One region of the Tardiphaga sp. 866_E4_N1_4 genome, then DNA from elsewhere that is predicted to be linked to it. Evidence: predicted binding sites of a transcription regulator. Region 1 holds the regulator's gene; each other region holds the start of a gene.
What was found. Region 1 encodes LexA, which represses DNA repair genes until DNA is damaged. Its sites were predicted from a motif close to TGTTCNNNNTGTGTTCNG; they were not measured.
Positions count from the first base shown of each region.

Region 1 (9,866 bases):
GAAGATACCACGCGCGATGGCGATATCGTCGGGATCAACGAAGCTGCAATTTCCGGCAAGCATATCCGCCCGGCGGGCGTCGATTTCAACGAAGGCGATGTGCTGCTGCGCGCCGGCACCCGCCTTACCGATCGCGACCTGGCGCTTGCTGCCGGGATGAACCATCCGTCACTGCCCGTGCGGCGACGGCCGGTCGTTGCCGTGCTCGCCACCGGCGACGAACTGGTGATGCCCGGCGCGGTCCCCGGCCCCGGCCAGATCGTGCTCTCCAATGGTTTCGCGCTGCGTGCGCTGGCCCGTGCCGAAGGCGCCGAGGTGATCGATCTCGGTATCGCCGTCGATACGGTGGAGGCGACCACATCGGCCATTCAGCGCGCGATCGACCTGAAGGCCGACGTGCTGATCACCACCGGCGGTGCGTCGGTCGGCGACCACGACCTCGTGCAGCAATCCCTGATCAATGCCGGCGTCGAGATGGCGTTCTGGCGCATCGCCATGCGGCCCGGCAAGCCGATGATGCACGGACGCCGCCAGGGCATGCGCGTGATCGGCCTGCCCGGCAATCCCGTCTCGTCCTATGTCTGCGGCTTCCTGTTCATGGTGCCGCTGCTGCGCGCGCTGTCCGGCCGAAACGAGGTCGCTCACGCGCTCGAACCCGCGGTGCTCGGCCGCCACCTCGCCGCCAACGACCAGCGCGAGGACTATCTGCGCACGCGTCTGGAAACCCGCGCCGACGGCACCGTGGTGGCGACGCCGGTGATGAAACAGGACTCGTCGCTGCTAGGAAATCTGGCTGTTGCCGAAGGACTTCTGATCCGCAAGCCATTCGCTCCCGCCGCCGCCGCTGGTGATTCCTGCGCGATCATGCGACTGCCTGTTTAAAGGCCGAGATGCGCGATGGGATGCCGGGCCACCGGAACTTCCGCCGCGCGGCATGTTCTCTGAGCTTTTTTCTGACTGAGATACCTTAACGCGGCTTCAGTCACTGAATTGTCACGTAACGCAGCGAGACATCGCAGCGAAACAAGATCGGTGCACAAATGGACTATTTCAAACGCTTCAATTTCCTGTTTGCGATGCCAACATTCGACGCCGACGATCTCGAGGGCATTCGCCTCAATCAGATCGTCGATGAGATCGAGCGTTCCGGCTTCGAGGTCGTCAAGGCGCGCAAGCTCGAAGACGCAACGATCGCGGTCCAGACCGACGCGGCGATCGGCTGCATGGTGGTCGACTGGGGCAAGAAGGGCCTCGAAGGCAAGACCGCGGCGCTGATCAACCTGATGCGCAAACGGGGCCTCGATTTCCCCATCATCCTGCTGATCCGTCGCAAGCGGTTTGAAGACGTCCCGGTCGAGGTGCTCGATTTCATCGACGGCTATGTCTTCCTGTCGGAGGAAACACCGCCGTTCATCGCCAAGAATCTCATCAGCCGATTGAAGCAATATGCCGAGACGCTGAAGACGCCGTTCTTCGGCGCTTTGGTCGACTATGCCGAGGAAGGCAACCAGCTCTGGACCTGCCCCGGGCACAATGGCGGCGTGTTCTACAGCCGCAGCCCGATCGGGCGGGTGTTCATGGAACATCTCGGCGAAGCCGTGTTTCGCGACGACCTCGACAACTCGGTGCTCGATCTCGGCGATCTTCTGACCCATGAGGGCCCTGCGCTGCAGGCGCAGAAGGAAGCCGCGCAGATTTTTGGCGCGGAGAAAACCTATTTCGTGCTCAACGGCACCTCGACCTCCAACAAGGTCGCGCTATCGGCTCTGGTTACCGATGGCGATCTGGTGCTGTTCGATCGCAACAATCACAAGGCGGCTTTGCACGGCGCGTTGATGATTTCAGGCGGTGTGCCGATCTATGTGCCGACGACGCGCAATCCCTGGGGCCTGATCGGCCCGATGAACTGGGACGCGCTCGACGAGGACGCGCTGCGCGAGCGCATCCGTATCAATCCGCTGGTCACGGATCCCGAGGCCTGGAAGCGTCCACGCCCGTTCCGCGTCGCCGTGGTCGAACAGTGCACCTATGACGGCACCATCTACAGCGCCGAGATGATCATCGCGCGCATCGGCCATCTCTGCGATTACATCCTGTTCGACGAAGCCTGGGCGGGTTTCATGAAATTCCACCCGCTCTATGCCGGCCGGTTCGCCATGGGACTCAAGGACCTCGGCCCGGATTCGCCGGGTATCATCGCGACGCAGTCGACCCACAAGCAGCTCGCGAGCTTCTCTCAGGCGTCGCAGATCCACATGAAGGATCGCCACATCCGCGGCCAGAAGCGCCGCGTCGAGCACCGGCGCTTCAACGAAAGCTTCATGCAGCACGCCTCGACCTCGCCGTTCTATCCGCTGTTCGCATCATTGGATGTCGGCGCGCAGATGATGAAGGGCCGCTCCGGCGAAGTGTTGTGGGACGATACGATCCGGCTCGGCATCGAACTGCGCAAGAAGATGCGCGCGGTGCGCCGCGAATTCGAGGAGAAGGAAACCCGCGCCGAGCGTCGCTGGTTCTTCGAACCCTTCGTGCCCGAGCGCGTCGCGATTCCCGACGCAGCCAGCGAAGGTGCTGTTCACAATGTGCCGTGGGAAAGCATCGGCACTGACCAGCTGGCCACCAATCCGGCTTATTGGCAGCTCGCGCCTGACGCCGCCTGGCATGGCTTCCCCGGCATGGAAGCCGGTTTCACCATGACCGATCCCAACAAGCTGACGGTACTGACACCCGGCTTCGACCGCACCACCGGCGGCTATGCGGAACACGGCATCCCCGCGCCCGTGGTCGCGCAGTTCCTGCGCGAAAATCGCATCGTGCCGGAGAAGAACGATCTCAACTCGCTGCTCTTCCTGCTGACGCCCGGCGTGGAAGCCAGCAAGGCCGGCACGCTGATATCGGGCCTTGTCGCCTTCAAGAAGTTTCATGACGACAACGCGCTGCTGGAAGACGTCATCCCCGAATTCGCCAGGCGCAGGCCGGCGCGTTATGCGGGCATACGCCTGCGCGATCTGTGCGGCGACATGCAGCGGTTCTTCCGCGAGGCCAATGTGAGCGAACTTCAGACCAGGCAATTCTCCGCTGACCATCTGCCGGAGATCGCCATGTCGCCCCATGATGCTGCGCGCTGTCTGGTGCGCAACGACGTCGATTACCTCCCGATCGATGAGATCTTCGGGCGCGTCGCGACGACGCCGTTCGTGGTCTACCCGCCCGGCATCGCCACGATCGTCCCCGGAGAACGGCTCACTGAACGGTCAAAGCCGATGATCGATTATCTCAGGATGTTCGAGACCTGCTTCAACACCTTCCCGGGCTTCGACGTCGAAATCCAGGGCATCTACCGCAAGGTCGACGCCAATGGCCGGATCCGACTTTACACTTACGTGGTCTCCGAATAGGGAGCACGTAAGGAGCCTGATTTGCCAACGGAACTCGAACAGCCGGTCGTCATCCGACCATCACGCGACACCGACGTCGATGCCATGCTGGCGATCTATCGCCGGCACATCCGGCAAGGCGTCGAGGAAGGCGTCAGCGACGCCGACACGCCGCAGCCTGACGATCTCAGAGACCGGCGTAAGAACCTGCGCAGCAAACGGTTCCCGCACCTCGTCGCCACGCAAGGCGGCGAGGTCGTCGGCTATGCCTATGTGGTGCTGTTCCGCAAGCGACCGGCCTATCGCTACACGGTCAAGCATTCGATCTATATCCACCACGGACATGTCGGCCGGGGCATCGGCCGGCTGTTGATGCGCGAACTCATCGACGTGTGCGCGGCGGCCGGCTTCCGGCAGATCATCGGCTATATCGATGCCGACAACACGGCCTCGCTCGGCTTGCATGAGAGCTTCGGCTTTGCCCGCGTCGGCTTGCTGCCCGGCGTCGCCTATCGCTCGGGCCGCTGGGCCGACACGATCATGGTTCAGCGCTCGCTGGCGACCGGCTCCACGACTCCGCCGCCGCCCATTGGGCGCATGACGTCCGCGTAGCCCAAGCGACCGCGGAAGCATTTTCCATGTCCGTCGAGGATCGACGACTGGTGAGGAACAGCCTCCTCAAAACCTCGCTCAACGTGCGTTCTGTTGACGGCAAATTAAGCATTGCAGAACACATATGGAACATATAGTGTTCGTTCATGATTTGTTTCGAGATTCTGTGGCTTTGAGTAGTTTGAGAGTGCCCGAACTCGCGCAACCGATCTTCGAACGATCGTCTCAGGATTGAGGCTCACTGTTCGAAGGCCCTTTGAAACGCACGCGGCGGCCGACACCGTCAACTGAGGATGGCTTCAGATGCTCACGCGCAAACAATACGAACTCCTGCGATTCATCGATCAACGGCTGAAGGAAGCCGGCGTCCCGCCCTCCTTCGACGAGATGAAGGATGCGCTCGACCTGCGCTCGAAGTCCGGCATCCATCGTCTGATCACGGCGCTGGAAGAACGCGGCTTCATACGCCGTCTGCCCAACCGCGCCCGTGCCATCGAAGTCATCAAGCTGCCAGAGCTCGGCGCGCCGGTCACCGGCGGCACCGGGCGCCGCGGCTTCACGCCCAGCGTCATCGAAGGCACGCTTGGCAAGGTGCGTTCGGCCGCCAGCATCGCCAGCAACAGCGGCGATGATGACAATGGCCGCACGGTTGCTATCCCGGTCATGGGCCGGATCGCGGCAGGTACGCCGATCGAGGCGCTGCAGACCCGCAGCCACACCATCAGCATGCCCGCGGACATGCTCGGCTCCGGCGAACATTACGCGCTCGAAGTGCGCGGCGATTCCATGCAGGACGCCGGCATTCTCGATGGCGATACCGTGCTGATCCAGCGCAACGAGAGCGCCGACACCGGCGACATCGTGGTGGCCCTGATCGACGACGAGGAAGCCACGTTGAAGCGCTTCCGCCGCCGCGGCGCGTCGATCGCGCTGGAGCCCGCCAACGACGCCTACGAGGTCCGCATCCTGCCGCCCAACCGGGTGCGCATTCAGGGCAAGCTGATCGGCCTGTATCGCCGCTACTGAGATTGCGCCTCGGCGGATTACTGATCTTCGGGTTGAAGATCGGTTTCCGCCGGCGTCGCATCCACCGGCCGGTTTTGTGGCGTGCGACTGTTCTGGATCAGATCGTGCTGGGGCTCATCGGGGATGGCGCGCGACCACGGGCGGTCCAGGCCACGCGGGCGCACGGCATCGATGGTAAAGCCGTTCGCGGTTCGCTGCAGGCTCACCGCACCATTTCGTTGCAAGCGATCCTGATCGATCACCAGCGCCCTGCAATCCCTCGGCGATTGTCTCGTTGTGATGATGAGTGCCGCTTTCTCGCAATCATCTGTGAATGCATCCGGCTGTAAAACCAGCGCCACCAAAGCGCCATCGGCCAGCGCCGCGATGCACCCGTCGCGGTCGCAGGACACACCGTGGCTGAGGGAGGCATCCGTTGGCAGCCGGGCGTCGGCATCACCGGCAAGCCACTCCTTCGTGAGAAACGCATCCTTGGCGCTGCGCATCATATGCAGGCGCCCCTCCCTGCCCCGTACCGCAACGCTGTGACCGTCACCCGAAATCAGGACATCCGGCTGCTTGACCAGCAACGCCCAGACAATCGAGAGCGCAAGCACACCAAGCCCTGCGAGGCGCAACGGCGTGCGCAGCAATCCCAGCACGATGATGCCGATACTGGCTGATATCAGCGGTCCCGTCCCGAAGGCCGGCATCCGGCCGATGGCGCCGGGCAAGGCTGCCACCCATTGCGTGACGACAATCATCCACTGGATGCCGACATCCATCAGCCGCCAGAACACACCGTCAAAGCCAAACGGCATGGCCACCAAACCGAGAATACCCGTCGGCATAACCAGTGCCGAGACCACCGGCATCGCCAGGAGATTGGCGACGACGCCATAAGGCGTGACGCGATGGAAATGAAATGCGGCATAGGGCGTGGTGGCAAGGCCCGCGACCAGCGAAGCCAGTACGAGCATCGCGATCTCGCGTCCGCCCCATAGCGCCACGCGCGCGGTCGCGGAATGATCGGGCGAGGCAAACAGCGCGGGCATGCCTATCTGCACCAATGCGACCAGCCCCAGCGTCGCCGCGAATGACATCTGAAAACTCGGATGCACCAGTGCTTCCGGCGCCACGATCAGCACAACCATTGCTGCCACCGCCAGCGTACGGAACGTCACCGCCCGGCGATCGACCATGACTGCCATCAACACAACGGCCGTCATGAAAAAGGATCTCTGTGTCGCGACTTCGGCACCTGACAGCAGCAAATAGAACAGTGCTGCGAATAACGCCGCAGCCGCTGCGACTTTCTTGATCGGGAATGTCACCGTCAGGACAGGGATCAGTGCCAGCAGTGCGCGTATCGCAAAGAACACCACGCCGGCGACAACGGCCATGTGATAGCCAGAGATCGACAACACATGACCGAGGCCGGAGATGAACATCGCATCATTGACGTCAGCCGAAATCGCATCGCGGCGGCCCGTGAGCAGCGCCGTGGCAATGGCGCGGCTATCGCCCGAGAGCACGGTGCGGATCCGCGCGTCGATGGCGTCGCGCAGACCCTGCATGGTCGCTGAATAGCGTAGCGCCACACCCGGCTGTATCGGCGGATCGACCGCCTTAATGCCGCCCATCACGAAGCCTGATGCGCCGATCCCCTGGAAATACAGATCGCGGCCAAAGTCGTAACTCCCTGGCCGGAGCGGCGACAGCGGCGGCTGCAGCCTTGCCTTCAATTCGACGAAGCTGCCGACGACAGGCGCCGTGCCCTTCTTCACCGACAGCCGCACACGGGCGAGCTTCGGTGCGGCGCGCGGGCTGTCCATCGTGGCAACGCGCAGCACGAAGCGATCCGTGCGCTCCCGTTCCTCGTGCGTTTCGACGAAGCCGGTAAGCGCGACGGAATAGAGCGGCTTCGCCAGAACCTCATGAGCCACGCGCGCGGTTTTCATGGCCCCCATCGCAAAGCCGGCCGCGATGGCCGCAATGAGCAAGATCAAGGGAAACCATCGTTGTCGCCGCAGCAAAAACGCAGCCACGCAAAGAAGGCCAGCCGTCGCAGCGGCAACCCAGGCCACCGGCTCATGCTCAGCGGCAAAATACAGCGCGATGCCGGTGCCGAAAGCGATCGGCAGCCAGGGCAGCAAGCGACCGGGACCCGCTTCGGCCCGCACCCACGTCCAGAGCGTCTCGAAGCCCGACGTTGATGACGTCGGTGACGGGACAGCGACGCCTGCCGTGGCCGGCGGCGGCCATGTGGTCGCCGTGCCGGATCTGCCCCGCCGCTGTTGCTGATCCCCGCCCCGCGCCATCGAACGCCCGCACGCCAAGCTTGTCCTTCCGAATGCTATCGGAAGGGCAAGCGGCGACTAGCGGAACGGATGCAGAATACGAAAACTAATCTCTAGGGTTGCTCAAGCGAGCTTGGCGTAGCTGTCGCGCAGACCGACGGTGCGGTTGAAGATCAGCTTGCCCGGCGCTGAATCCTTGTCGCGACAGAAGTAACCCTGGCGCTCGAACTGCACGACATCGCTTGTGTTGTCGCTCGCCAGCGCCGGCTCCAGCATGGCGCCGGTCAGCGTCTCCAGCGAGTCCGGATTGAGCTGTGATGCGAACTCGGTCGCATTGGGCTGCGGATCGGCAAACAGCTGATTGTAGACGCGTACTTCCGCCTGCACGGCATCTGCGGCGCTCACCCAATGGATCGTCGCCTTGACCTTGCGGCCGTCCGGCGCATTGCCGCCCCGGGTTTCCGGATCATAGGTGCAGCGCAATTCGACCACTTCGCCGGCGGCATTCTTCACCACGTCCTTGCAGGTAATGAAATAGCCGTACCGCAAGCGCACCTCGCGGCCCGGCGCCATGCGGAAGAATTTCTTCGGCGGCTCTTCCATGAAGTCGTCATGCTCGATGTAGAGCTCGCGGCCGAATGAAATCTGCCGGTTGCCAAGCGACGCATCATCGGGATGGTTGATGGCTTCGAGCTGCTCGGTCTGTCCTTCCGGGTAGTTCTCGATCACCACCTTCAGCGGCTTCAGCACCGCCATGCGGCGCTGCGCCGTGCGATTCAGTGTCTCGCGCACGGCGAAATCGAACATCGAGATATCGACGGTCGAGTTGGCCTTGGCGACGCCGATGCGCTTGACGAATTCGCGCAGCGCTTCAGCGGGAATGCCGCGGCGCTGCAGGCCGGCCAGCGTCGGCATCCGTGGATCGTCCCAGCCCGTGACATGGCCACCGCGGACAAGTTCGGTCAGCACGCGCTTCGACAGCAGCGTGTAGGTCATGTTGAGGCGCGCGAATTCATACTGATGCGGCCGCGATGGCACCGGCAGGTTTTCCAGACACCAGTCATAGAGCGGCCGGTGATCCTCGAATTCGAGCGTACAGATCGAATGCGTCACGTGTTCGATGGCGTCGGATTGGCCGTGCGCGAAGTCGTAGCTCGGATAGATGCTCCAAGCGGTGCCCGTGCGCGGATGGTGCGCATGCAGGATGCGATAGATCACGGGATCGCGCAGGTTGATGTTGCCCGACGACATGTCGATCTTGGCGCGCAGCACGCGGGCGCCGTTCGGGAATTCGCCGGCGCGCATCCGCGCGAACAGATCGAGGTTCTCGTCGACCGGGCGATCGCGGAACGGGCTGTTCTGGCCGGGCTCCGTCAGGGTGCCACGCTTGAAGCGGATTTCTTCCTGCGACTGGTCATCGACATAGGCCTTGCCCGCGCGGATCAGATGTACCGCCCAGTCATAGAGCTGCTCGAAATAGTCCGAGGCGTAATGCAGGTTGCCCTCGCCCCACTCGAAGCCGAGCCAGCGCACATCGCGCTGGATGGCGTCGATATATTCCTGCTCTTCCTTCGTCGGATTGGTGTCGTCGAAACGCAGGTTGCAGTGACCGCCGAATTCCTCGGCGACGCCGAAATTCAGGCAGATCGACTTGGCATGGCCGAGATGCAGGTAGCCGTTGGGCTCCGGCGGAAAGCGCGTCACCACGCTCTTGTGTTTGCCGGATTGCAGGTCCGCCGCAACGATGTCGCGGATGAAGTCACGGCCTGCGTCGGATACCGATTCGTCTGTCATTTGCTGCCTTTCAAGCTGCGCCCTATGTGCCAAATCCGGAAGGCCGCGCCAAGGCCGGATCAGGGGCCGGGTCCCGCGAAAGGGCCTTTTCCGATGCGGTTCCGGCCCCAAATCCGCGTTTATTCGCCGTGAGACAGCGCCCTGTCGTTGTGATAAACGCCCGCCAACACTCACACCGAACTCGATCGAACCCGCTGATATGACCGCTCCCGTCGTTACCCGTTTCGCCCCCTCGCCGACCGGCTTCCTCCATATCGGCGGTGGACGCACCGCGCTGTTCAACTGGCTGTATGCCAAGAAGACCGGCGGCAAGATGCTGCTGCGGATCGAGGATACGGACCGCGAGCGTTCCACCGATGCTGCGATCGACGCCATTATCGACGGGTTGAAGTGGCTGGGCATCGAATGGGATGGCGACACCGTCTTCCAGTTCGCCCGTGCCGGCCGTCACCGCGAAGTCGCCGAACAGCTGCTCGCCGAGGGCAAGGCCTATTATTGCTATGCCAGCGCCGAGGAACTGCAGCAGATGCGCGAGACCGCCCGCGCCGAAGGCAAGTCCAAGCTCTATAACGGGCTGTGGCGCGACCGTGATCCGTCGGATCCGCGCCCCGACGTCAAACCGACGATCCGCCTGAAGGCGCCGCTCACTGGCGAGACCGTGATCGAGGATCAGGTACAGGGCCGCGTGGTCTGGCAGAACGAGAATCTCGACGACCTCGTGCTGCTGCGCGGCGACGGCAATCCGACCTACATGCTCGCCGTGGTGGTCGATGACCAT
Region 1 is NZ_CP197242.1:397,103-406,968, reverse strand. Features, by position in the region: gene AB8B20_RS02130 (molybdopterin molybdotransferase MoeA) at 1-882, shown strand, start outside; gene AB8B20_RS02125 (Orn/Lys/Arg decarboxylase N-terminal domain-containing protein) at 1,041-3,398, shown strand; gene AB8B20_RS02120 (GNAT family N-acetyltransferase) at 3,420-3,989, shown strand; gene lexA (transcriptional repressor LexA) at 4,293-5,015, shown strand; gene AB8B20_RS02110 (ComEC/Rec2 family competence protein) at 5,033-7,315, opposite strand; gene AB8B20_RS02105 (glutamine--tRNA ligase/YqeY domain fusion protein) at 7,418-9,088, opposite strand; gene gltX (glutamate--tRNA ligase) at 9,288-9,866, shown strand, end outside.

Region 2 (9,866 bases), 3.9 Mb from region 1:
TTGAATCCCGCTGACGCACAGCAAGACGCTTTCGGCGTCTATGTGCACTGGCCGTTCTGCCTGTCGAAGTGCCCGTATTGCGACTTCAACAGCCACGTCCGTCATCACGCCATCGACGAAGTACGTTTCGCGCGGGCCTTCGCACGGGAGATCGAAACCACGGCTGCCCGCACGCCAGGCCGCACCGTGACGTCGATCTTTCTCGGCGGCGGCACGCCGTCGCTGATGCAGCCGCAGACCGTCGGCGCAATTCTGGATTCGATCGGCAAGTACTGGAATGTCGCCTCCAACGTCGAAGTCTCCCTCGAAGCCAATCCGACCTCCGTCGAAGCGACGCGCTTTCGCGGCTATCGCGAGGCGGGCGTCAACCGCGTGTCACTTGGCGTACAGGCACTCGACGATGCGTCGCTGAAGTCGCTCGGACGTTTGCATACGGCGCGCGAGGCACTCGATGCCGTGGCCATCGCGCGCAGCGCGTTCGATCGATATTCGTTCGATCTGATCTATGCACGTCCAGATCAGACCCCGCAGATGTGGACCGACGAACTCAAGCTCGCCATCTCGGAAGCCGCCGAACATCTCTCGCTGTATCAGCTGACCATCGAGGAAGGCACGCCGTTTTTTGGGCTGCACGCTGCCGGGAAACTCAAGACGCCGGACGAAGGCCTCGCGCGCACGCTTTATGACGTGACGCAGGAGGTTTGCGCACAGCAGGGCCTGCCATTTTACGAGATTTCCAACCACGCTCGCCCCGGTGCGGAGTGCAAGCACAACCTCGTCTACTGGCGCGGTCAGGAATATGCCGGCATCGGGCCTGGCGCCCATGGCCGCCTCGACATCGACGGTGTCAGACATGCCATTGCCACCGAGAAGCGTCCGGAAGCCTGGGTGATGCGTGTGGAAGACAACGGCCACGGCGTCACTTCGGATGAATTGCTCAACAGCGAGGAACGCGCCGACGAATATCTGCTGATGGGCCTGCGCCTCGCCGAAGGCATCGATCCCGCGCGCTATCAGATGCTGTCCGGCCGCGCGCTGGATGAGAAGCGCATCGCCATCCTGCGCGAGGAAGGCGCCATCGTCGTCGAGCAGAACGGCCGCCTGCGCGTGACGCAGGAGGGATTCCCTGTGCTTGATGCTGTCGTGGCAGATCTGGCGGCGTAGGCGCTACGCCCCGAAACTCTTCGGCGAGCCCGCCACGGCCTGACCACCACCCGACGCAACTTTCATCACGGCGAGGCCGCGATCGTTGCCGCCATCGCTGCGGAAACGAAACAGACCATCGATGCCGGCAAAGCCGGATGGATTGGTGAGCGTTTCAGGTGCGAAGCGCTGTCCGCCTTGGGTGCGCGCCAAAGCGGCGACCAGCGCCACCGCATCGTAAGCTAGCGTCGCGGTACGCACGGGATCGCCGCCATATTTCGCGCGATAACGGCCCGCAAAGGCACGAAACCCTGCAGGATCTGGCGCGGCATAGAGCCCGCCCTGCAAAGCCGCGCTGTTGAAGACGCGCGGGTTGTCCCACAGGCCCGTGCCGAGCAATTGCACATTGCGCAGATTGGCACCCGCCGCAGTCAAGGCATCAGCCGTTGCGACAACCGCGTCGCCATCGTCAGCAATGAACAACGCGTCGGCGCCGGTGAGCGATGCCGCGATGTTGCGTGCTGCGCTGGAGCGGTCCGCGCCATAGCGCTCAAAAGCGACGACGCGGCCACCCTTGCGCGCGACGGCTTGCTTGAAAGCGACTTCGACGACATTGCCATAGGCATTCTCGGGCAGCATCGCCGCAAAGGAACGTTTACCCGTGCCCGCGGCATAATCGACGATGCGATTGACGTCGGACTCGGGAAGGAAACTGAGCAAATAGACACCACGGCCGGCGACGCTGGAATCAGTCGAGAACGCGATCACTGGCACGTTGCGCGCGCGCGTGAGCTGCGCGGTGGCTGGGACCGACAGGGCGAAGAGCGGCCCGAGAATGATTTCGGACCCTTCATCGAGCGCCTGTTGGGCGGCCTGCTGCGCGCCCTGCGCGCTCCCATTGTCGTCCTTGATCAGGAGTTGAATGCTGGGGTTCTGGAATTCGGCGAGTGCCATCTCAGCGGCATTCTTCATCGACTGCGCGGCGACGCCGGCATTGCCCGAAGCCGACAGCGGCAGGATCAGTCCGACTTTTGTGCCCCCGGTGCCGATGGCTTGCGACTGCTGCGCCGGTCCGGCGGGGGGTCCCGATGGCGCACTGGGTCCGGTGCCAAAGGCATTGGTCAGCGTCGATTGCACACCCGCGCAAGCTCCGAGCAACGGCGCACCCAGCAGCAGGCCGACAGCCGTCCGCCGCGTTGCGCCCGAAGTCGCTCCCTTGCTCCCGGATTTGGGGTCGAACGGATCCGCCATCACTTCTCTTCTTTCGGCCGTATCAGATCGGCCCGCCTCGTCACTCACTATATAGTGTGAGGCGCGGATTCAGACATATTGTCGGCGATAAGTTAACCAAAACAAAAGCTTTATGTCCGGCATACCCCGTCACCGCGGCTGGATTAGCACGACCGGAATGAACCACGGCCAAACGCCCAAAAAACGGCTATCCCCCTTTGGCGCAATTCGCTCTACATTGTCGCCATGCGCGCAACACCCCTCTCCTCATCGCCTGCGGACGCCGCGGCGCCATCGGCCCGGACCTTCACGGTCTCCGGCCATCTGCTCATGGCACCGAAAGCTGTTCCGGGGCTGCATCTTGTGGCCACGCCGATCGGCAATCTTGGCGACATCACGCTGCGCGCGCTGGAGACCCTGGCGGGGGTCGATATTATCGCCTGCGAAGACACCCGCATCACCCGCCGCCTGACCGAGCGCTACGGGATCACCGGCACACTCAAGCAATATCATGAGCACAATGCCGAACAGGCACGGCCAAAAATTCTTGAAAAGCTGGCGCAGGGCGCGTCGATCGCGCTGGTGTCGGATGCCGGCACGCCACTGATTTCCGACCCCGGCTTCAAGCTGGTGCGGGAAGTGACCGCAGCAGGCTTCAATGTGATTTCGCTGCCGGGGCCGTCCTCGGTGCTGGCGGCGCTGGCCGTGTCGGCGCTGCCGACCGATCGCTTCTTCTTCGAGGGCTTTCTGCCATCGCGGCAGATGGCACGCCGCTCACGCCTCACGGAGCTGGCTGCCATCGACGCCACGCTGGTGATGTTCGACTCCGGCAACCGCGTGCAGGACACGCTGGCCGATCTCGCGGACATCATGGGCAACCGCGATGCGGCGATCTGCCGCGAACTCACGAAGATGCATGAAGAGATCAATCGTGGACCCATTGCCGATCTGGCCAAGGACGCCGATGGGCTGGAGACCCGCGGTGAATTCGTACTCGTCATCGGGCCACCGGCTGCGGATGCGCAGGCCATGACCGAGGACGATCTCGATGCCCTGCTGCGCAGCTCGTTGCAGCGCGACAGCGTCAAGGATGCCGTGGCGCATGCGGTCGAACTGTCCGGCCGGCCGCGCCGCGCCGTCTATGCCCGCGCGCTGGAGCTGGCCAAGGAGATTCACAGGGACTCAGGCGATGGCGAAGACTGACAAAGTCTCCGCCCCGAAGCCCGCAGCCAGACCGGCTGCGCCGGAGCGCGTCGCCGCGTTCAATACCGGCCTCTCCGCCGAAAGCCGTGCCGCTGCTTTGCTGCTGGCCAAGGGCTACCGCATCCTGGCCCGCCGCTTTCGTACCCCCCATGGCGAGATCGACATCGTCGCCAGAAAACGCAGCCTGATTGCCTTTGTCGAGGTAAAGGCCCGCGCCAGCCTGGACGAGGCCGCCTATGCGGTGACGCCACGTCAGCAGGCCCGGATCATGGATGCCGCCCAGGGCTGGCTGATGGCGCATCCCGAACATGCGGAATTCGACCTGCGTTTCGACGTCGTGCTGATTGCGCCAAGACATTTGCCACGCCATCTGTTAGCGGCATTCGACGCCTCAACCTGAGCTTTCGCCTCCCCTACCACAATTCCGGACCTTGCAGCATGACCTTGAACGTCGCCGTCCAGATGGACCCCATCGCGCGCATCAATCACAAGGGCGATTCGACCTTCGCAATGCTGCTGGAAGCCCAGAAGCGTGGCCACAAACTGTCCTATTACACGCCAGACAAGCTCTCGCTGCGCGGCAATGATGTGGTGGCGCCGGTGCAATCGCTGTCGGTGCGCGACGTCGAAGGCGATTATTTCACGCTCGGTGAACCCACCCGCACCAACATGGAATCCTTCGACGTGGTGTTGCTGCGCCAGGACCCGCCATTCGATCTCGCTTACATCACCTCGACGCATCTGCTCGAGCGCATTCATCCGAAGACGCTGGTGATCAATGATCCGGCCTCGGTGCGCAACGCGCCGGAGAAGATTTTCGTGATGGGCTTCTCGGACCTGATGCCGCCGACGCTAATCTCGCGCGACAAGGACGAGATCAATGCATTTCGCGCCGAGCATGGCGCTGTGGTGATGAAGCCGCTGCATGGCCATGGCGGCGCAGCGGTGTTTCGCGTGCTGCCGCAGGACATGAATTTCGGTTCGCTCTACGATCTGTTCTCCGTGACCTTCAAGGAGCAGTGGGTCATCCAGCGCTTCCTCCCCGAAGTGAAGCATGGTGACAAGCGCATCATCCTGATCGACGGCGAATTCGCGGGTGCCGTGAACCGCGTGCCGGCTGAAGACGATTTGCGCTCCAACATGGTGCGTGGCGGCGCCGCCAAGGCCACCGAACTCTCGCCGCGTGAGCGCGAAATCTGCGAACGTGTCGGACCGGCACTGCGTGATCTCGGTCTGCTGTTCGTCGGCATCGACGTGATCGATGGCAATCTCACCGAGATCAACGTGACGTCGCCCACGGGCATTCGCGCCATCGCCAAGCTTGGCGGACCGGATGTCGCGGCGCGGGTCTGGGACGTGATCGAAGCGAAGCGGAAGTAAACTCCGCTCGCGTCACTCGCTGCGCTGCGTCAATACTTGACGCAGCAGTTTGAATTCCATTTGTCGCAATTCTCCGCCTGCTGCTTTTGCTTGCCAGTCATGGACGGCAAGCGCAGCATGCCGATGCACGCTCGACCAATCGAGCGGCCCGCTACATGTGGCGGCAAGCAAAAGCATATCAGTGGAGAAACGCATGACTTCAGAAGTTTCGCGAAGGTCCCTGCTCTCGCTCGGCGCTGGTTTGGGCGCAAATCTTCTCGCTCCCGGCCTCATCGGCAGCGCATCGGCCAAGGCACCAAAGCTCGGCACACAGGCGCCCTACTTCCACCGTTTCATGTTAGGCAGCGCGGAAGTCACCGTTGTCTCCGACGGACCTTTGCCGCTCGGCGATCCCTCCGGCACATTCGTCGGCGTACCCAAGGAAGACGTGCAGAAGATGCTGACGGATAATTTCCTCAGCAGCAGCAATGTCGTGCTCGAACAGAACGCGCCGATCGTCAACATGGGCGACAGACTGATCCTGTTCGACACCGGCATGGGCACGTCGCAACTGTTCGGCAACACCACGGGTCGCCTGCAGAAAAGTATGGCCGAAGCCGGTATCAAGCCCGGCGATATCGATGCCGTCGTGTGCTCGCACGCCCATATCGATCATATCGGCGGCATCGTCGATGCCAATGACAAGCCACTATTTCCCAATGCGCAGGTCTATCTCAGCGAGGAAGACTTCAAGTTCTGGACCGACGAAGGCAAGCTCGGTTCGCCGCTCAAGGACTTCATCGTCCATGCGCGCAAGAACCTGCTGCCCGTGAAGGATCGCCTGGTGTTCTTCAAGGACGGCCAGGAGTTCCTGCCGGGCGTCACCGCCATGCATGCACCTGGCCATACGTTCGGCCACCACATGTTCATGATCCAGTCGGACGGGAAATCTTTCGCCTTCCTCGGCGACCTCACCCATCATCAGGTGCTGCTGCTGGAGAAGCCGCGGATGGAGTTCGCCTATGACTCCGATCCGAAGATGGCGGCAGCGACGCGGGTGAAGATGCTCGACATGCTCGCAGCCAACAAGACCGCCGTGATGTCCTATCACTTCGCGTGGCCGGGCTATGGTCATGTGGTGAAATCAGGCGACGGCTTCCGCTATATCGCCGAGCCGATGGTGATGAATCTCTAGCGGAAATCCTGCGACTTTCCTGCGGCGATCTTGAGACAGTGACCGCCGCAGGAATTCCGCCGCAATTTATCCTCACGCCGCGGATGAGGTGTCCCTCGGACGTCTCTCCGCTCCGCGTTTGTAGATCCGGAACGTGCCACGTCCGGCATCCTTCGCCGCATAGAGCGCCGAATCGGCCATGGCTGCCAATTGCGATGACGTGCAGCTATCGGCCAGCGCGATGCCGACCGATGCGCCAACCCGCAACTGTTGTCCGCGATGATCAATCGGCAGTCCCAACTGCGTGACAATCGCACGCGCCGTCTCCGAGGCTTCCTCGAATTCCGCGTGAGGCCCCAGCAGAACCGCGAATTCGTCACCGCCGAGTCGTGCGACCAGTTCCGCACCGGCACAGATGTTGCGAATTCGATTTGCAACGACGGTCAGGCAGGCATCGCCCGCTGCGTGGCCGAAACAGTCATTGACCGGCTTGAATTCATCGAGATCGATCAACAGCAGCGCGCCGAACGGCTTCACCTTGATGGCCGACGCCGCATCGAACAGCGACAGCTTGGTTTGAAACTGGCTGCGATTGGCAAGGCCGGTCAGCGTATCGAATTCGGCGAGATAGCGATTGCGATCCGCCAGAATTTTCTCTTCGGTGATGTCTTGCTTCATGCCGAAGATGCGGACGGCAACGCCATCGACCGACTCGACAGTGGCCGTGATCCTGATCCAGCGCCGGTTGCCCTTGAAGGTGATGATCTCCGCATCGAGACTGAAGCCCGTGCGATCCTCGATGGCCTTGCTGCGCCGCTTCGTCAGTTCCCTGACGGATTCTTCGGGATAACAGGCGAGCGCCTCCTCGCGAATCGGCGTCGAGCCACGCGGTAGATCGAAGATGTCATAGACAACATCGGTCCAGACCAGCGATTCATCGGAGAGGTCGCATTCCCAGACGCCGATTCGCGCTGCCGCCGAGGAGCGATCGAATATCTTCCGGCTATGCGCCAGCGAAGCAGCCTGTTGATCGATGATGGCCTGCTGAGCTTCGATCTGCGCCTTCAGCGCAGCGATCAGGTCGGCGTCATCCGGAGCGTCTGGCGGCATCGACAAGCGATCTGACATCTGCGGGCACCCGGTCTTCGTCTCGAAGCTCATAGGATGCTTTGCATGACGTGTTTAAGATTTTCTACGCCAATGGCCGACTTCAGCCAAAACCAGCATACTTTACCGCTACATTTCGTTCACTGATTGTTCTTGATGTAGAAGCAACCTTAGGTTACGCTCTCACCTCGAATGGGGGCGGCATGGTTCAACGGGTTTCCACCGTAGCCTTTGAGGGGATCGAGGCCCGCGCGGTCGACGTGCAGGTTCAGGTCGTGCCCGGTCTGCCGAATTTTTTGATCGTCGGCCTGCCCGACAAGGCAGTATCCGAAGCGCGCGAACGGGTCCGTGCCGCGCTGGTCGCCTCGGGTCTGGCGCTGCCGGCACGGCGGATCATCGTCAATCTCGCGCCCGCTGACTTACCCAAGGAAGGCAGCCATTACGATCTGCCGATCGCGCTGGGATTGATGGCCGCGATCGGCGCGATTCCGCCGGATGCATTGACGGGCTTCACCGTGCTCGGCGAACTCGGTCTCGATGGCTCGCTCGCTCCGGTCGCCGGCGTGCTGCCGGCTGCCATCGGCGCCAATGCGCGCGACGAGGGATTGATCTGCCCAGAAGCCTGCGGCGCGGAAGCCGCCTGGGCCAGTCCCGATATCCAGATCATCGCCGCGACGTCGCTGATCCAGATCGCCAATCACTTTAAGGGCACGCAGGTTCTGTCGCGGCCGCAGCCGAAGATACATGCGCGTGAGGAAACGCTGCTGGATCTGCGCGACATCAAGGGACAGGAAAGCGCCAAACGCGCGCTGGAGATCGCTGCCGCCGGCGGCCACCATCTATTGATGGCGGGATCGCCAGGTTCCGGCAAATCCATGCTGGCGGCACGGCTGCCATCGATCCTGCCGCCGCTATCGCCGGCGGAACTCCTCGAAGTCTCAATGATCGCGTCGGTGGCCGGCGAGATCAAGGACGGTGCGCTCACCTCACGCCGGCCGTTCCGCGCACCGCATCATTCCGCCAGCATGGCCGCACTCACCGGCGGCGGGTTGCGCGCGCGGCCGGGCGAGATTTCGCTGGCGCATCAAGGCGTGCTGTTTCTCGACGAACTGCCGGAGTTCGATCCGCGCGTGCTGGATTCGCTGCGCGCGCCGCTTGAGAATGGCGAGGTGGCGGTCTCGCGCGCCAATCACCGCGTCACCTATCCCGCGCGCTTCATGCTTGTTGCTGCGATGAATCCATGCCGCTGCGGTCACGCTTTCGAGCCGGGCTTCTCCTGCAAACGTGGCCGCATCGATCGCTGCACCTCGGATTATCAGGCGCGCATCTCGGGCCCCCTGATGGATCGCATCGATCTGCGCATCGAAGTCCCGGCGGTGACCGCAGCGGATCTCATTCTGCCGCCACCTTCCGAAGGCTCTGCCGAGGTCGCGGCGCGTGTCGCCGCCGCGCGCGATCTGCAGACCATGCGCTATGCGGCGGCGGGATTGCCGGGCGCACATACCAATGCCTCCGCGCCGGCCTCTGTGCTGGAAACGGTTGCGCAGCCGGATGCGCAGGGGCTGATATTGTTGCGCGATGCCGCCGAAACGATGCGACTGACCGCGCGCGGTTATCACCGCGTACTGCGCGTGGCGCGGACGCTGGCGGATCTCGACGGCGCCGAGAAAATCGGGCGGCTGCATCTGGCCGAAGCGTTGTCTTACCGCGCGCTGGCGGAGGACATTCGCCGAGCTGCTTGACGTCTCCTCCTCGCCACTGATGTGGACGTCAACGCGATAGTAACGAGTTTTGTTTACGCTCTGCTCACCATAACCCCGCATTGCGGGGCCAGGGCGAGTACCGTGTCATGCTGCGTTTCAAGATTTTAGCCTCGACGATTCCCCTGGCGCTGGCAGCCTTTCTCGCCCGCGGCGATCTCGCGAGCGGAACGCATCCCTGCATCTCCACCGGTGAGACCACCATCCAGATCGCCACCATGCCCTGGCAGGCGCAATCGCATGTCAGCTTCACCAACGATCCCCTGCAGGCGACCGTCCGTGTGCAGATCGTCGATAGCGCCGAAACCGCCGACTTTGTCGTGCTCGATGATGCCGATGCAGCGGAACCCGATGCCTGTCCCGTCACCGCTGCGACGCGTTTCATCGGTATTGCCGAGACATCGGCAACGTCAGAGCCCATCATCTACCTGTCGGAGCAGGGTGACGCCGACTACCGCATCTTTGTGAAGTCACGCAGCTTCACGGCGCGTGATGCCGCTGCGCTGATCGTCGGTGCCCACAGCCGCAGCCCGGCGCGGATGGCAGCGGCCAGCCTCTAGGCCGCGCATTAACGCTTCATCAACCATGTCTGCGCGGGCAAATTCAAAACTGCCACCGTGCAAGCACTTGGCAACAACATACCCGCATTGTTTCTGAGATCTGCGATCGCCTGATCGCGGCCTGTAGTCGCGTGCAATCGCGAGCCATGATGTGACCAAGCCGGAGTGCTGATCTGTGGCGAAAGGTGTCTTCCGGATCAAGGTCTACTTCCGCCGCTTCGCGCGCCGTTTTCCGTGGCTTGCTTTTGTCATCCGCTCCTTCGTGATGTTCTCGGCTGCCTTCGGTGGCGCCTATGGCTTCATCTCCGGTTCGACCTCCAAAGACTCAGG
Region 2 is NZ_CP197242.1:4,279,397-4,289,262, reverse strand. Features, by position in the region: gene hemW (radical SAM family heme chaperone HemW) at 1-1,164, shown strand; gene rdgB (RdgB/HAM1 family non-canonical purine NTP pyrophosphatase) at 1-14, shown strand, start outside; gene AB8B20_RS20755 (penicillin-binding protein activator) at 1,168-2,394, opposite strand; gene rsmI (16S rRNA (cytidine(1402)-2'-O)-methyltransferase) at 2,620-3,576, shown strand; gene AB8B20_RS20745 (YraN family protein) at 3,563-3,976, shown strand; gene gshB (glutathione synthase) at 4,015-4,956, shown strand; gene AB8B20_RS20735 (hypothetical protein) at 4,969-5,151, opposite strand; gene AB8B20_RS20730 (MBL fold metallo-hydrolase) at 5,150-6,130, shown strand; gene AB8B20_RS20725 (diguanylate cyclase domain-containing protein) at 6,203-7,237, opposite strand; gene AB8B20_RS20720 (YifB family Mg chelatase-like AAA ATPase) at 7,420-8,958, shown strand; gene AB8B20_RS20715 (hypothetical protein) at 9,066-9,536, shown strand; gene AB8B20_RS20710 (ATP-binding protein) at 9,712-9,866, shown strand, end outside.
Region 2: a site for LexA is predicted at 7,354-7,371, ahead of AB8B20_RS20720 (YifB family Mg chelatase-like AAA ATPase). Genes of this name have one in related genera too.

Region 3 (9,866 bases), 4.8 Mb from region 1:
CAGGAACACCGAGGACAGGCGATCGAAGGTGATCTTGCCGTCCGGCTTCGGATAGACGATCGGCTGATACTGCTTGGCGGGCTTGAGCGCCTTGCGATCCGGCTTCTCATGCTTCTGGGTGCCGAACAGCGAGAAGCCGAACGTGTTGCACCACATGTCGAAGCCACCGAGCGCGTTGCCGAGGAGGGTCCCGAACTTGGACCACAGCGGCTTGGCATTGCGGACCGGATAGAGATCCTTCCCGATCGAGGACGACCGCCAGCCGGCCTCGTATTCCATCAACTCGTCATTGGCGCGACCTGCAGCTAGCGCAGCGGAGACGTGCTCGGCAGCCTGCATGCCTGACGCCATGGCGTTGTGAACACCCTTGATGCGCGGCACGTTGACGAAGCCTGCGGCGCAGCCGATCAGCGCCCCGCCCGGGAAGACCAGCTTCGGCACCGACTGATAGCCGCCCTCGGTGATCGCACGGGAACCGTAGGCTAGGCGCTTGCCGCCTTCGAACGTGTCGCGGATCAGCGGATGGGTCTTGAAGCGCTGGAATTCCTCGAACGGATAGAGATAAGGGTTTTCGTAGTTCAGATGCAGCACGAAGCCGACGGCCACAAGGTTATCGTCGTAGTGGTACAGGAACGTGCCGCCGCCCACGTCATTGTCGAGCGGCCAGCCGAACGAGTGCTTCACCGTGCCCTTCTGGTGCTTGGCCGGATCGATCTGCCAGACTTCCTTGATGCCGATGCCGAACTTGCCGGGCTCGCAATCCTTGTCGAGGGCGAATTTGGCGATGATCTGCTTGGTTAGCGAGCCACGCGCGCCTTCGGCGAACAGCGTATATTTGCCCAGCAACTCCATGCCGCGGGTGAAGGAGTCCTTCGGCTTGCCGTCGCGGCCGATGCCCATGTCGCCAGTAGCGATGCCGCGCACCGCGCCATTGTCGTCATACAGCGTCTCGGCAGCCGCGAAGCCGGGATAGATTTCGACGCCGAGAGCTTCTGCCTTCGCGCCCAACCAGCGGCACACCATACCGAGCGAGGTGATGTAGCAGTGATGATTGTTCATCAACGGCGGCATCAGGAAGTTCGGCAGCTTGAAGCCGCCGGTCTTGGTCATGAAATAGAACTGGTCGTCCTTGACCTGGGTCTTGAGCGGGCAGTCCGCATCGTCGCGCCAGTCCGGGATCAGCTTGTCGAGATTGACGGGATCGATCACCGCGCCGGACAGGATGTGCGCACCGACTTCGGAACCCTTTTCCACCACGACGATGGACAGGTCCGCATTGAGCTGTTTCAGCCGGATCGCGGCCGACAGACCGGAGGGCCCGGCACCGACGATGACGACGTCGAATTCCATGGACTCGCGCGGCGGAAGTTCTTCAGTGCTCATAATCTCGTCTCAGACCCGTTTCCAACCCGTTCAGAACGCTTCTAAGGGCTGTTGTTTCCGATTTTTGACGGAAGAACAACCACCTAAATGCACAGGGGGCGTTTCGCTGGGCGGCGATCCGGCCTAGATTGGCGGCATGCCTGTGACCCCCTCTCATGACGCCTGAACCCCACCCCAGCGTTGCGCAACTGCTCGCCTTTTATCTGGAGGCCGGGGTCGATTGCGCATTGATGGATGAGCCGGTGAACCGGCTGTCCGACGACCTCCCGCCGCCTGCCCGGGAACTGTCCGACAGCGCGCCGAAGCGACCACCGCTGAATGGCATGCCGCCGCCCCCAGCACGCCCACCCGCCCGCGTCGAGGTCGCCCCGGACGTGGCGATTGCGGCCGCCCGCGACGCCGCACGCACCGCGCCCTCACTTGAGGTGCTGCGTGGCATGCTGGATACATTCGACGGCTGCGCGCTAAAATCGACCGCGACCCAACTGGTGTTTGCCGACGGCAATCCGCAGGCGCGGATCATGTTCGTCGGCGAGGCACCCGGCCGCGACGAGGACATCGAAGGCCTGCCCTTCGTTGGCCGCTCCGGCAAATTGCTCGACCTAATGATGGGCGCCATCGGCCTGAAGCGCACCGACGTCTATATCGCCAATGTGATTCCGTGGCGGCCGCCGGGCAACCGCACGCCGACGCCGCAGGAGACACAGATCTGCCTGCCGTTCATCCAGCGCCAGATCGAGCTGGTGAATCCTGACATCCTCGTCACGCTCGGCAATCCGTCGACACAGACGCTGCTGCAGACCCGCGACGGCATCATGAAGTCCAGGGGACGCTGGGTCGACTACGACACCGGTACGCGCAAGATCAAAGCGCTGGCGACGTTCCACCCCGCCTATCTGCTGCGCTCGCCGTCTTATAAGCGGATGACCTGGATGGATCTGCGCGCGATCGCGAAGGCGCTGGAAGCGTCGTCGGGCAGGACCAGTTAGGGCGCCTTTGGCCGCACGATCGCCCAGCCGATCCGCAGCAAGGGTTGCCGGCCATTCACCAGACGTTCGAAGGCGCGCGGGACTTCCGGCACGAGGTTGGGGAAACGCTGCGTAATGTCTGCAGGCGGCGTACCGACTGTATCCGCTGCGCGCCACACGACGACGCCGCCGGTCTCGGCGAACTTTGCTGGCGTAATCCACGGCGTACGGGAAGGCACTGCATCATTCAGCAGATGCGGCCGTGACGCGCTCATCCCAATCAATGCTGCGAGTTGCGCATCGCCGGCCACCGCCGGCAATGGCTTATTGGTCCGGCGCTCGAAGCTCTCGCCGAAGAAGCGCCCGATCTCGCGCGCGGGAAGCGCTGTGACATCCTCAGGACCATCGACCCAAGGCAGAATCACGAGACTGGCGAAAGCTGCCAGCGCAGGCGCAATGATGGCGAAGGCCCAGACCTTGCGCAGCACGCGCTGGCGCCGCAGCGTGATCAGGTCGCCCGACGCCACGACCACGGCGAGACCCGACATGACCAGCGCAATGCCGGCACCGCCGACCACGCGATCGAGGCCGTAAAGGGCAGCGAACAGGCTGCCGAGCAGCCCCGGCACGAGCGCGAAGAAAAATACATAGTCACGTGCCAGCGGATCGACCGGCGGGCGGAAGATAATCGGAGCTTCCTCGGTCTTCGGAACGATGCGGCCCCAGTTCATCACCGTCAGCACGATCACGCCGGTAATTGACGCAAGCAGCCAGGCCATCAGCACGCCCCACTGCCGCGCCTGGCCTGCGATATCGGTCAGTTGCGGCGGTACAGGCACAATCGGTGCCCCGGCCCGGATCACCCACATGGCCCATGGCAATGTCAGCACCGCGATGACCAGTAAGGCATAAAGCGGGTCGAACGACGTCAGGTTACGGCGGCCACGCGAGGTCGCGAGACCGAAGACGAGCGGCAGCGGCAGTAGCCACATCGCATGAGGCGTGGTCAGCAGCAGCAGGCCGGCCTCGATGGACAGTGCGAACCAGGCATTGCGACGGCCCTGCCCGATCGCCAGCCAGGCATGCAGCAGGAACATCGCCCAGAGCGGACGCGCCAGGATCAGCGGGCCGAATTCGATGCCAGGCGTGCTAAAGGCCGTAACCGTCATGGTGAGCAGCACGGCGATGACTGCCTGCGGGCCGCCGACGATGGCACTCCCCAGCTGATAGACCGCGCGGAAGGTGAGGACGACGCAGATCTGCGCCAGCAGATAGACACCGAAAACATGATTGCCGGCGGCCCGGAAGGCGATATCGGCCAACCAGAACGCCAGCGGCGGACCCATATGGGTGCCGACCTGATATTCCCGGCCATAGGCCAGCACGGTGGCGAGATCGCCCGGCGGCCCGCGATACAGCAGCAGGGGGACGACGAGCCAGATCGCGGCCTGACACAGCACGACGATCCAGAACACTAGCCGTGGCCGGGCGCGGATCAGTTCGACGATCAGGGAGGTGAAACGCATTGAACGTCTGAACCGGCCAGCAGGGAATGAAGCGTGCTCAGGTGATACGGCGCAGAGCCGGGAGAGGCAACCGCCTGAGCGCTCAGGCGGTTATCTCGATATCGATGGCGGTGTGGACTTCGATCAGACCCGCCGCACGAACGCCAGCCTGATGACGCGCACGCGCCGCAGCAACCGGCGCGAACAGGCTGCGATGATGAATGCTGGGCCCCAGTTCATTCAGCGCGGCCATATGCTGCGGCACGCCGTAACCCTTGTGCACCTCGAAGCCGTAGCCCGGGCAATCCTCGGCCAGCCGGCACATCAGCCGGTCGCGCGACACCTTGGCGATGATCGAGGCTGCTGCGATGGAGAGCACCAACGCGTCGCCGCCAATGACCGCCTCGCAATCGGCCGTCGTGTCGATCTTGTCGCGGCCATCGACGAACACTTGTTTCGGCGCATCCGGCAGCGACGCGACCGCACGCGCCAGCGCCCAGAGCGAGGCCCGCAGGATATTGTCGCGGTCGATCCGGGTGGGTGATGCGTAGGCGACGGCAAAGGACGACGTAGCGCAGATTTCCTCGAACAGCGCCTCGCGCTTGCTCTCTGTCAGCTTCTTGGAATCGTCGAGGCCTTTTGGAATGTTGCTCGGGTCCAACACAACCGCGGCGGCAACCACTGGTCCTGCCAGCGGACCACGCCCGGCCTCGTCGCAACCAGCCACCGGCCAGATGCCTCTCTCCAGCAGCACGAATTCGCGCGTAAAGCATGGCGCGACAACGATCTTGCTCTTGCGCGACTTGGCGGGGGGCTTCTTTTTCGCATCTCGAATCATCCGGCGATCCTGCTGAAGCAGGCCAACACGCGCAACCGGGAACTCGGGATCGTGCCCGCTATTCAGATTGCCGCTTTAATCGTCCAGATGCACCCGCCGGTCGTCACCGACCTCGATCCCCGGTGCCGTCACCACGTCCCAAGCGTGCCCGTCCGGGTCCGCAAAGTAGCCGGAATAGCCACCGTAATCGGTCTTTCGCGCTGGCTTCAGCAGCGATCCACCACAATCGACAGCGAAAGCGAGGACCGCATCGACCTCGCCTTCGGAGCGGCAATTCCACGCCAGCGTGCTGCCGCGAAACGCCTGCGGCCTTGGATGGTCAGGCAATGTCGCGTCCTGCGCCAGTTGATCCCATGGAAACAGCGCGAGGACGCTGGCGCCGGTGTCAAAAAAGGCGATGGCCTCGCCAGAGGCACGGGCCTTTCGCGTAAAGCCCAGCGCTTCGTAGAACGCAATGCTCCTGCGCATATCCGCCACGCCCAGCGTGATTACCGTCATGCGCGCGATCGGCGCCGGTGATTTCGTCATCGTCATGCGTGTCACTCCTGTACACACTCTATAGATCGAAAAGAGGGACGCTGGCAGGCTCTGGTTTCCTGCCAACGTCCCCTCTCCACCACTCCGTACGCTGCGAGACCTGCGGAGTTAGAACAGATTCAATTGCTGACCGGCACCGGCCGGCTTCTCAAAATGATCGAGGGTGAGCTTCGAACGACGTTTGTTGAGGCCAAGCTTCGTGCAGGCGATCTCGAAGCGGCGACCGATCATCCAGGCCATCGGTCCGGTGCCCTTCATGCGCGTGCCCCATTGCGAGTCGTAATCGCGGCCGCCACGCATTTCGCGGATCAGCGTGAAAACATGCCGATAGCGATCCGGATAATTCGCGATCAGCCACTCGCGAAACAGATCGCGTACTTCCATCGGCAGCCGCAGCAAAACGTAGCTAGCTTCCTTGACGCCGGCATGCGCGGCGGCATCGAGAATCCGTTCGATCTCGCTGTCGTTCAGCGCGGGGATCACCGGCGCCACCATCACCGTGGTCGGAATGCCAGCCTCGGATAGCTGCCGCAAAGCTTCCAGCCGCTTCGACGGCGTCGACGCGCGCGGCTCCATGGTGCGCGCGAGCTTTGGATCGAGTGACGTCACCGACAACGCCACTTTGACCAGATTGCGCTTCGCCATCCGCGCCAGGATATCGATGTCGCGCGTCACCAAAGCCGACTTGGTGACGATGCCGACAGGATGACCGGTCTTCTCCAGCACTTCGAGAATGCCGCGCATCACCTGACGCTCGCGCTCGATCGGCTGATACGGATCGGTATTGGTACCGATCGCGATCATCTTCGGCTCGTACTCGGCGGCGGCCAGCTCCTTCTCAAGCAGCGCCGGCGCATCGGGCTTCACGAACAGTTTGGATTCGAAATCGAGCCCGGGCGAGAGACCGAGATAGGCGTGGGTCGGCCGCGCGAAACAATAGACGCAGCCATGCTCGCAGCCGCGATAGGGATTGATCGAACGGTCGAAGCCGATATCCGGCGATTCATTGCGCGTGATGACCTTGCGCGCGGTGTCCGTCGCAACAGTCGTCTTGAACGGCGGCAATTCATCGAGGCTCTGCCAGCCGTCATCAAAGGCGACCCGGGCCTCGGCCTCGTAGCGCCCGCTGTCGTTGGACTGGGCACCGCGGCCGCGTCGCCGCTGCTGGTCGATCGCCACCGCGATCTCGGGAAAAGGGGAAAGCGCACCCGCCGGCTTATCGGAGGGCGCCGGGACCGGCGGGTGCTTGAGGGCAGCGATCTGGCGACTCATGAAGCCACGATAGCGCACGCAAGGAACAAAGCAAGAACATAAATAGCGTGGTACACGGCCGGGGCACTGTGCATTCTCCCGCCGCCTTGCAGGGGCGGCCGAAAGTCGAACCGCCCCGAAATTGCAGCAGCCGCCGGTGCCGCATAGACTATGACGAAATGATAACGCGGCCACCCCGTTGTTGAGAGGTATTATCCGACACCCATGCTGAGCGTGATCATCCCCACCGAAGGCGTCGAACAGCCCGCTGTTGCCACACTGGCAGCGCTGGTGCCGGGCGCTGCTGCCGGTGTGATCCGCGAAGTGCTGCTGGTCGATCGCGCTGGCACCGATGTCATCGAACGTGTCGCCGATGTCGCGGGCTGCGGCTTCCTGACCTCGCAGGGTTCGCGCGCCGCGGCAATGGCCGCCGGCGCCAAGCAGGCGCGCTCGCCCTGGCTAATGTTTCTCCATGCCGGCGCCGTGCTCGATGCCGGCTGGATCGAGGAGACCCAGCAATTCATCCAGCGCGTCTCGACCAGCAACCGCCCCCGCGCGGGCATTTTCCGCTATGCGCGCTCGCCCTATGACGAGACCAATTTTCGCGATGGCCTGAAGCACCTGGTCCGGATGATCACAGGCCCCAAGGCCGATCAGGGCCTGCTGATCGCACGCGAACACTACGACCGTCTCGGGGGCTACGCACCCGATGCCCGGCGCTCCGAGGCGCGGTTGCTGCGCCAGCTCGGGCGGTCATCACGCACATTGCTGCGCAGCCGGATCATCGTTGCCTGATCATGGCCGCCCAAGCCCCCGATGCCGTTCAGCTTGCAGTGCTACGCGATCTCCAGCCTGGCGATATCGACTGGGTCATCCGCAGTCACGGCGAGCTCTATGCGGCCGAATACGGATTCGATGCATCCTTTAAGGCGCTGGTAGCCGACATCGCTGCAGAATTCGTCGCATCATGCGATGCCACGCGCGAACGCTGCTGGATCGCCGAGATGGATGGCGCGCCCGTCGGCTCGCTGTTTCTCGTGAAGGCATCCGACGACGTCGCCAAATTTCGGCTCTTGCTGATCGATCCCAAGGCGCGCGGACAAAAGCTCGGCCAGCGCATGGTGACGGAATCCATCGCCTTTGCGCGGCAATGCGGTTATCGCAGGATCACGCTGTGGACCCAGAGCAATCTCGGCGCTGCGCGAAAAGTCTATCAGGATGCAGGTTTCGCGCTGGTCGCCACCGAGCCGCATCGCAGTTTCGGGCAGGATTTGATCGGCGAGACCTGGGAACTCGTGCTCTAGACCGACGCGCCCTTCGCCTTCGGGCGTCGCAAATGCTCATCCAGCCGCGGCATGATCTCCACGAAATTGCAGGGCCGCGTGCGGTAATCCAGTTGCGCGGCAAGGATGCCGTCCCAGCCATCGCGGCAGGCGCCGGGCGAACCCGGCAGGCAGAAGATAAATGTCGCGCCGGCGGTGCCAGCAGTCGCGCGGCTCTGGATCGTCGAGGTACCGATCTTGGCGTGGCTCAGCATGTGAAACGCAATCGAGAAACCATCCATCCGCTTCTCGAACAGCGGCTCGATGGCTTCCGGCGTGACATCGCGGCCGGTGAACCCCGTGCCGCCGGTCGTAATGATCGCGTCCACGCCGGGATCGGCAATCCATGCGCGCACGATCTTGCGGATCGCTTCGACATCGTCCGTGACGATCTCGCGCTTCGCCAACACGTGACCGGCCGATGTCAGCCGATCGGCCAGCGTCGCGCCGGACTTGTCGTCATCGAGCGACCGCGTGTCGGAAATCGTCAGTACCGCAATGTTGAGCGGTACGAAGGCTTTGGTCGTGTCGGGCTCCATCGTCGTTACAGTCGATCCGTCGCGAATGTATTGCAGGCCTGCACGGTGCCCTGCTGATAGCCGGTCATGAACCAGCGCTTGCGCTGTTCGGCAGAACCGTGCGTGAAGGAATCCGGCACGACGCGACCCTGTGCCTGACGTTGCAACGTATCGTCGCCGATGGCGGACGCGGTCTGCAGCGCGGCATCGATGTCACCGGCTTCGAGGAAACCGGGGCGCTTCTTCGATTCGCGATTGACCCAGACGCCCGACAGACAATCGGCCTGCAACTCGACGCGGACCTGCAGCAGATTGGCCTCAGCCTTGCTGCCGGCCTGCTGCTGCAGGCGTGTCACGCGCGGAATGATCCCGAGCAGGTTCTGAATGTGATGGCCGGCTTCATGCGCAATGATATAGGCCGCGGTAAATTTGCAGGCATTGCCCGAGCAACCACGGAATTTGGTTTCGACCTGACGGAAGAAGCCGGTGTCGAGATAGATCTTCTTGTCGGGCGGACAGTAGAACGGCCCCATCGCCGACTGCGCATTACCGCAGCGTCCGCCATTGGTGGCATTACGAAACAGCACGATCTGCGGCCCGGTATATTTTTGCCCGCTCTCCTTGAAGATTTCGTCCCAGCGATCGTCGATCTCGCCGAGCACGCCAGAGATCATGCTGCCCATCTCGTCAGTGGGTGCGCCTGATTTCGTCGGCGTCGAGCGACGGTCTGTCTGATAGGTCGGCGCCTGCTGGCCGCCGGTGAGAATTTCTGCACCGCCGATAAGAATGCGCGGATCGATGCCGAACGCCCAGCCAACGAGGCCAAGCACAATCACCGTGCCGATGCCGAGGCCACCGCCGCCGCCGGGAATACCGAAACCACCGCCCCCGCCACCATATCCGCCGCCGCTATCGTCACGACGGTCGTCGATATTGTCGCTGCGACGGAAGTCATCGTAACGCATGAGGTAATTCCTTCATTTCAAGTCGCAGCATTTTAGACCGGTTTGACGCGATCCGAACACCATAACGCAATTGCAGCGTAAAATTTCCATTCCATTAAGCATTAACCTGCCCGGCAAAACTTGCCTAGTTCGAACTCGTTACCAATTAAGTCGATTTTTACTTTGCCCGGTCAATGTCTGCCTGTCGGTTGTTTAGTCCCGCGTCGCCGACAGCGTCGCCTGAGTCAGAGTAATTGAGTCATGGTTGTTTCGCGTCGCGGGGCGTCTGCAAGGGCGCCCCGCTCTCACTTCGAAACCTCTCCGAGCAGCAGCATCGTCATTGGTGATTGCGTCGCAGAGATGTCAAAACTCCCGGCAGGGTCGGTCGATCTGGTGTTCGCAGATCCGCCGTACAATCTGCAGCTGAAGGGCGATCTCAAGCGCCCCGATGAATCCCATGTCGATGCGGTGAATAATGACTGGGACAAGTTCTCGTCATTCGCCGCATATGACGACTTCACGCGCGCGTGGCTCCTGGCCGCACGCCGTATCATGAAGCCGTCGGCGACCCTGTGGGTGATCGGCTCCTATCACAATATT
Region 3 is NZ_CP197242.1:5,234,977-5,244,842, reverse strand. Features, by position in the region: gene AB8B20_RS25245 (electron transfer flavoprotein-ubiquinone oxidoreductase) at 1-1,383, opposite strand, end outside; gene AB8B20_RS25240 (uracil-DNA glycosylase) at 1,539-2,372, shown strand; gene AB8B20_RS25235 (glycosyltransferase family 39 protein) at 2,369-3,877, opposite strand; gene AB8B20_RS25230 (ribonuclease HII) at 3,960-4,694, opposite strand; gene AB8B20_RS25225 (VOC family protein) at 4,770-5,222, opposite strand; gene AB8B20_RS25220 (PA0069 family radical SAM protein) at 5,340-6,503, opposite strand; gene AB8B20_RS25215 (glycosyltransferase) at 6,708-7,277, shown strand; partial or broken gene AB8B20_RS25210 (GNAT family N-acetyltransferase) at 7,313-7,786, shown strand; gene moaB (molybdenum cofactor biosynthesis protein B) at 7,783-8,343, opposite strand; gene ypfJ (KPN_02809 family neutral zinc metallopeptidase) at 8,349-9,287, opposite strand; gene AB8B20_RS25195 (site-specific DNA-methyltransferase) at 9,528-9,866, shown strand, end outside.
Region 3: a site for LexA is predicted at 6,525-6,542, ahead of AB8B20_RS25220 (PA0069 family radical SAM protein). Genes of this name have one in related genera too.